Regions from separate parts of the Sporosarcina sp. 6E9 genome, predicted to be linked through region 2. Evidence: a T-box and tRNA genes for the amino acid it is inferred to sense, from the RefSeq annotation. Region 2 holds a T-box; the other holds one or more tRNA genes.
What was found. A T-box is a leader RNA that pairs with one kind of tRNA and senses whether it is charged. The one in region 2 lies ahead of J4G36_RS03900 (valine--tRNA ligase), so its partner is inferred to be a tRNA-Val.
Positions count from the first base shown of each region.

Region 1 (3,425 bases), 890 kb from region 2:
ATACGGACAATGTCACCGATTGTTCTTTTTTCAACAAGCTTCATCATATGCCTGACAGATGGACTGTACATGAGTGGGAAATGCATAGCCGTTAATGTCGTTTTGTCGCTTGCAGCATGCGCCATAACTGATCCATCTTCTGCGTCATGTGCGAGTGGTTTTTCACAAAGAACATGCAAGCCGGCGTCAATCGCCATTTTACTAAGTGATGCATGCGATACTGGAGGTGTCCCGATATATATCCAGTCCGGTTTTAATGCTAAAACCTCTTCATAGGAGGATGCCGCAAAAAGACCATAAGTATTCGCCATTTCAGTTAACCGTTCTGTATTTTCGTCAAACAATGCGATGATTTCTGCATTTTCATTCGCAAGAATTTGTTTAATGATACGTTCGCCGACGATGCCTGTTCCAACAAGTGCAAAGGTTGTTTTACCCATTTGACGCGCTCCTTTAGCGGTAATTAAATTTTAAATATAAAAAGTAGGCCTTCCGAATCCTTTTGCCCGATTACAGTTTTTATTATAGCACCCATGGGTAAATAATGTTTAATTCAAAAAACAATCGATTAAGGAGGAAATACAATGACAGCGACAGAAACCTGGTGGGAAGAAATCTTCGAAGGGAATCTTTCTCTTGGAATTAACAAAGAAAGACTTTCTGAACTTGAAGATGAGAATTTCCTCTATTTTTCAGAGGAAGAAGAGAGTACTGAACATTTGCCTTCATGATTGTTAAATAAAGGATTTTCAATTACTGTAGAACTTTAATAATTATAACTTGCAGAGTCCATGAATGATGCCTTATTCATGGACTCGATTTTTAAATAGGTCCCTTTTATCCCCCTTACTCAATACTTCTCCACAAATACAATGCAGCATAACTCAGAAATGGAGTCCAATCCGGAAAGCGGGCGACAATTTCTTCTTTGATTGGTTTTCGTTCTAGTTCCCATAAGATTTTAAGTGCATTTTGGAGTCCAATGTCTGCAATTGGAAATAAATTTGGTCGGCCAAGTCCAGACATCAGAAAACTTTGGGCTGTCCATGGACCGACACCACGAATTGCAGTTAGTTTTGCAGTTACCTCATCGTCATCCATCTGCCCGAGCTCTTCTAATTCAAGGGAACCGGCAGCAATTGCTTGCGATAAACCAATCATGTATTCAGCTTTTCTTGTACTGAACTGCATCTCCCTTAGTGTTGAAACATCTAGGTTTGCGACTATATCGGGAGACGGGTACCGCAAAACACCGTCCATCTTGCTTCCAAAAGTTTCAACAAAGCGCATTGATAAAGTATTTGCGAATGACATATTAAGTTGTTGATGAATAATACTCCTTATTAATGTCCCGTAAAGTGAAAAACTTCGAATTAGTGGTGTTCCTTCATGCTCCAAAAATATTGTAGCAAGATCTGTATTTGCAAAATGAGCTGAAATTTCATCAAGGGACTCATTAAAATGAAGGATTTCTTTCACTTCTTGAAGTTGAATTTTATTTAAAAGATCTTTTAGTAAAAATGAAGGATTTTCTTTCGTTCCAGTCGCTATTACGGTAATAACATTACCTTCATTCATAGGAATTCGTAAAATACGGTTAGCCAAGTCGACTGAATTCAGTGGATCCCCTGAGAGACGATCAAGTGCAAGGTCAAAATTATAAATGAATGGAAGAGATATTTGAGCGTCCATTAAAATCACCTACTTTTACTCATAATTATAGTTCTAGTATACTTCTTTATAAGTTTTTATGAAAAAGGGTTGACTTACTATGTACATGGGCTATAATAGAGTTTGTCCGGTAAACGAGACACAATAATTTTCATCCCGGTTCCATAGCTCAGCTGGGAGAGCGCTACCTCGACAAGGTAGAAGTCGGCGGTTCGAGCCCGTCTGGGACCATTGGGGTTTAGACCCTTAAGAACGCTGTAGGAACACGGCTTTCTTATAAACACCATCTCTTCGGAGGTGGTGTTTTTTATTTCTTTCTCCAAAGAATGTCCGTTATGTTCCAGAAGACATCATAGTATCACTCCCGAAAATCCCCCTTTCAGTACTACTTTTCCCACTTGATTTTCACATATAAAGGATGCTGCAATAGCTTTTCTATTATTTTCTTGTCTTTCATATTCTTCAATTGTAACTTCACAAATTATTGTATCGTCCGTAAACACTGGCCTTAGAAATTCAAAATTCATATTGCGAGCGAGTACATTATGATCTCCGCCCACTTTTGTCGGCAAAGTTGCTGTCAGTAATCCTTGAACGACAAGTCTTCCCTGTTCATCTGGGCTAAGATGATGGATTCCTTCATCACCAGAAAGCTTGGTAAACAATTCAACGGTTTCAGTTCTGAAAGTCCGTTCAAATTTAATGATATCTCCTACTTTAAGCGACAATTATATTCCTCCTTAAGTGCTAAAACCTCTATGCGTGCGATATCTATTCAAATATCTCATTTCTTTCCAAGGGAATTCTAGAATTGTGATCCAAAACCCTTTATTTAGATTTTAATTTATTGAACACTAAAAAACACAAGACCTGAATGAACGCACAATAGTTGTATTTTTGTTTCCACGCTAAACTAACATAAAAAGAAAAAGCATGTTCCTCCATGGATCATGCTTTTTCATTATTCAATCAGTCTTCCTAATCCTCCAAATAACACCCGTTCCAGGGACTGCGCCTGCACCAGCGAACAGTCCAAAATCGAGTACATACAAAACACCGCCTGAATCGAATACGGCGTCAATCGGGCGTTCAAAACCGCCACTATTTGTTGCAGATGCAGCCATACCTGTTCGATTTATTGCAAAAACATGGACTTTCCCTGTCTGCATATCGATTCTGGAAATGCGATGACCAACATGTGGAAGAGGTTTGCCACCTGTTGTCGTTGGATCATTAGAACCGAACTCCGCTATAAATGCATCTCCGATTGGAGCAAATAAGGGATCCACATTAAAACTAAACCCCATCGTTGCAGAATGCGCTGGAAAAATAGCGATTGGTCGAGGTGGCTTCATAGGATGTTCTTCTAATAAGAATTCAGGCTGAGGTTTTCCTTCCGGTTTAAACTGCGGCATCGTGACCGGTAATCCCCCTGTAAAGTCAGGAAATCCATACCACATGCCTGATTGAATCCACTGAAATTCGTCAGGCGAGTTCGCGATTGGCCGACTTCCACGGACATCAATCCCATGATTGGCGGCAAATAATCGATTATAACTGTCGAATCGTAGCCTAAATGGATTTCGCAGTCCCCATGCCACTAACTCCAAATCCGAACCATCTGGATTAGCTCGTAAAATGCTACCGCTTGCTCGGGTAACTCCGTCGACCGTTTTCCCCTCATAGCTAGGAACGCCAAAGGGCACATATCCGCCCGTCGTAACTTTTCGGCTTGGAAAATCCTTTAAAAATCC
Region 1 covers NZ_JAGEMN010000001.1:1,632,636-1,636,060, forward strand. The annotation lists gene J4G36_RS08420 (Gfo/Idh/MocA family protein) at 1-440, opposite strand, end outside; gene J4G36_RS08425 (hypothetical protein) at 585-731, shown strand; gene J4G36_RS08430 (DNA-3-methyladenine glycosylase family protein) at 847-1,692, opposite strand; tRNA gene J4G36_RS08435 (tRNA-Val) at 1,830-1,902, shown strand; gene J4G36_RS08440 (hotdog domain-containing protein) at 2,022-2,399, opposite strand; gene J4G36_RS08445 (PQQ-dependent sugar dehydrogenase) at 2,637-3,425, opposite strand, start outside.
Region 1: it encodes a tRNA-Val, which carries the amino acid that the T-box ahead of J4G36_RS03900 (valine--tRNA ligase) is inferred to sense. The anticodon was not compared.

Region 2 (3,425 bases):
TAAAGCGATAAATGAAACGACTATAAACAAATTCAAACGACTATAACCATCATCGAAACGACTAAAGTGACTAAAAATCACCGGTTTTTAATCTCACCTATACCGTTGATTTCCGTTCCGGGCGGCGCTTTCCTGCGGGCGAGCGCCGAGCCGCTTCCCTCGCTACACTCAGTCCAGGGTCTCGTCTGTCTCGCTGATTCCGCGTGAGTCGCCGCCCTCCACTCCAATCAACTTTAATAATCTTCAAAAAGATCCAGCGGGAGGCATCCACAAGCAACGAAGTGTTTTTCAAAGAAGATTATAAATGCAGTCAATATATAATAGAATTTAACTTTATTTAATAAACTTCCCCAAAATCATCTTCTAACAACCAATCATCACGCATACAATTGTTTGTGAGGGAATAGGAGGAGAAAAATATGAAAACTGTACAATGGCAAATGAAAGAGGACTTTGTATTTCCAGAAGCGACGGGAACTCCAACAGGTACAGAGTCGGTCAGAGTAACGCCGAGGTTCACAATTGATCGCTCCAACGAAGCATCGGTCCGAATGACTGGCATCTACCATCTAGCAGTGAATGTCCAATTTGACCTAGAAGCACCTAGAACTGAACAAGCAGAGTCTACAATATTAATTGACGACGTCGAGCTTAATGGAAATTTAGGCTATTTCGAATATGCAGTACCCTTTAATATTGATTTACCGCCCGAGGCAAATGATCCTTTAAACATCGTAACCGCCAATGCGCAATGCGAGATGGAAGGACAAGGCGGGGTTGCAGTTATTTGGGAAGTGCAATGTTCTTACAGAGAAGTCATAGTTGTCCAAGAGGAAAGTGCTAGCCGCGAACAAATCGAGGCTAACGAGGCAGAATCACCTTCAAATGTTGAAGTTGCCGAAACAGAAGAAGTGGTTGAAGAAAAACCTGCACCAGAACACGCTGTGAAATATGAAAACGTCTCGATTCCAGACGATGAAGACGATGAAACACTCTCATTTTTCTCTGGACTAGAAGACGGCGTTTCAACAACGCTTTTCCGTTCAAATAATGTTCCGGTGCAAAGCGAAAGCTATTCCTCCGAGAAAGCATAGTAATAGAAAATCGCCGGCAGTCGGGACGATCAACATGCGAATTAATTGAAAAACGGCGATCGGAATAATAATGGTTTTCGCGTAAAACCTGCATTTCCGTAGCCAGGGTGGCAGTAAATATGGATTATACCCTTTTCTCATAACACAATCCTTTCGTGATTTACTTGACGTACACGCCAGTATTCCTATATAATCAATTCAACTGCATATTGATGCGATGAACGGGAATAGTACGTGACATAATTTTCTAAAGAGAGGGTGCCAATGGTGAGAGGCCCTGTAAACGATGCACAGAATGTCCCCCGTGAGCAGTTTCCATGAACAGGATTGATCTTCATTAGTGGAAACCGGTTTGAAGCCGTTATACAAGTATGAGGTGTACATTTTTTTGCTGTGCACAAATAAAGGTGGTACCGCGAACAACTCCTTCGTCCTTTTTTAAGACGAATGGAGTTTTTTTGTTCCAAAAAATATTGAGGAGGAACTAATCATGTCAACTGAAGATAAAGAATTATCAATGCCTACTAAATACGAACCCGGGACAATTGAAAATGGTCGTTACCAATGGTGGCTAGAAGGAAAGTACTTTGAAGCCCAACCAGAAAGCGGGAAAGAGTCTTATACAATCGTCATTCCGCCTCCGAACGTAACAGGTGTATTGCATCTCGGGCATGCCTGGGATACGACACTCCAAGATATTTTAACGCGCATGAAACGCATGCAAGGGTATGATGCCTTATGGCTTCCAGGAATGGACCATGCAGGAATTGCGACGCAAGCACGTGTTGAGGCACGTCTTCGTTCAGAAGGAAAATCACGCTATGATTTAGGACGCGAAAAATTCATCGAAGAAACATGGAATTGGAAAGAAGAATACGCTTCCCATATCCGTGAACAATGGGCGAAACTAGGTCTTGGTCTTGATTACACGCGCGAACGTTTCACATTAGACAAAGGATTATCAGAAGCGGTTCAAGAAGTCTTTATCAAACTTTACAATAAAGGGCTAATTTACCGCGGTGAATACATTATTAACTGGGATCCGAAAACAAAAACGGCTTTATCTGATATTGAAGTTATCCACCAAGATGTGCAGGGTGCATTCTATCATATGCGTTACCCACTAACAGATGGCACTGGCAGCATTGAAATTGCGACGACGCGTCCTGAAACGATGCTCGGCGATACTGCGGTTGCGGTTCACCCTGAAGATGAGCGTTATAAACATTTAATCGGTAAAACAGTGACACTTCCAATCGTTGGACGTGAAATTGAAATTATTGCCGATGATTATGTGGATATGGAATTTGGAAGCGGGGCGGTTAAAATCACGCCAGCGCATGATCCGAATGACTTTGAAATCGGAAACCGTCACAACTTAGAACGCGTTCTCGTGATGAATGAGGACGGAACGATGAATGAGCTCGCTGGTAAATATAAAGACATGGACCGTTTTGAATGTCGAAAAGAAATCGTCAGAGACCTTCAAGAAATGGGTGTTCTGTTTGAAATCGAAGAACATCTCCACTCAGTCGGTCATTCTGAACGAAGCGGCGCGGTAGTTGAACCGTATCTATCAACGCAATGGTTTGTTAAGATGAAACCACTTGCGGATGCATCAATTGACCTTCAAAAAGGAGAAGGAAAAGTTAATTTCGTTCCAAATCGTTTTGAAAACACATACCTCAGATGGATGGAAAATATCCACGACTGGTGTATTTCACGTCAACTTTGGTGGGGACACAGAATTCCAGCTTGGTACCATAAAGAGACAGGCGAGGTTCACGTTGGAAGTGAACCTCCAGCGGACATAGAAAACTGGAAACAAGATGAAGATGTCCTAGATACTTGGTTCTCATCTGCGTTATGGCCATTTTCAACAATGGGTTGGCCTGATTTGGACAACGAAGAATTCAAACGCTATTACCCGACAAATGCACTTATTACAGGATATGATATTATCGCATTCTGGGTGTCACGCATGATTTTCCAAGCACTCGAATTTACAGGAGAACGTCCATTTGAAGATGTGTTAATCCATGGTCTCGTTCGAGATTCTGAAGGCAGAAAAATGTCGAAATCACTCGACAATGGAATCGATCCGATGGAAGTCATCGAGAAATACGGTGCAGACGCACTTCGTTATACACTTTCAACAGGCGCATCACCAGGGCAAGACATCCGCTTCTCCATGGATAAAGTTGAATCCAACTGGAACTTTGCCAATAAAATCTGGAACGCATCCCGTTTCGCGCTGATGAATATGGACGGAATGACCTATGATGAAATCGATTTATCAGGCGAAAAATCCGTTGCAGACACATGGATCTT
Region 2 covers NZ_JAGEMN010000001.1:739,921-743,345, forward strand. The annotation lists gene J4G36_RS03895 (hypothetical protein) at 420-1,094, shown strand; T-box leader at 1,303-1,533, shown strand; gene J4G36_RS03900 (valine--tRNA ligase) at 1,585-3,425, shown strand, end outside.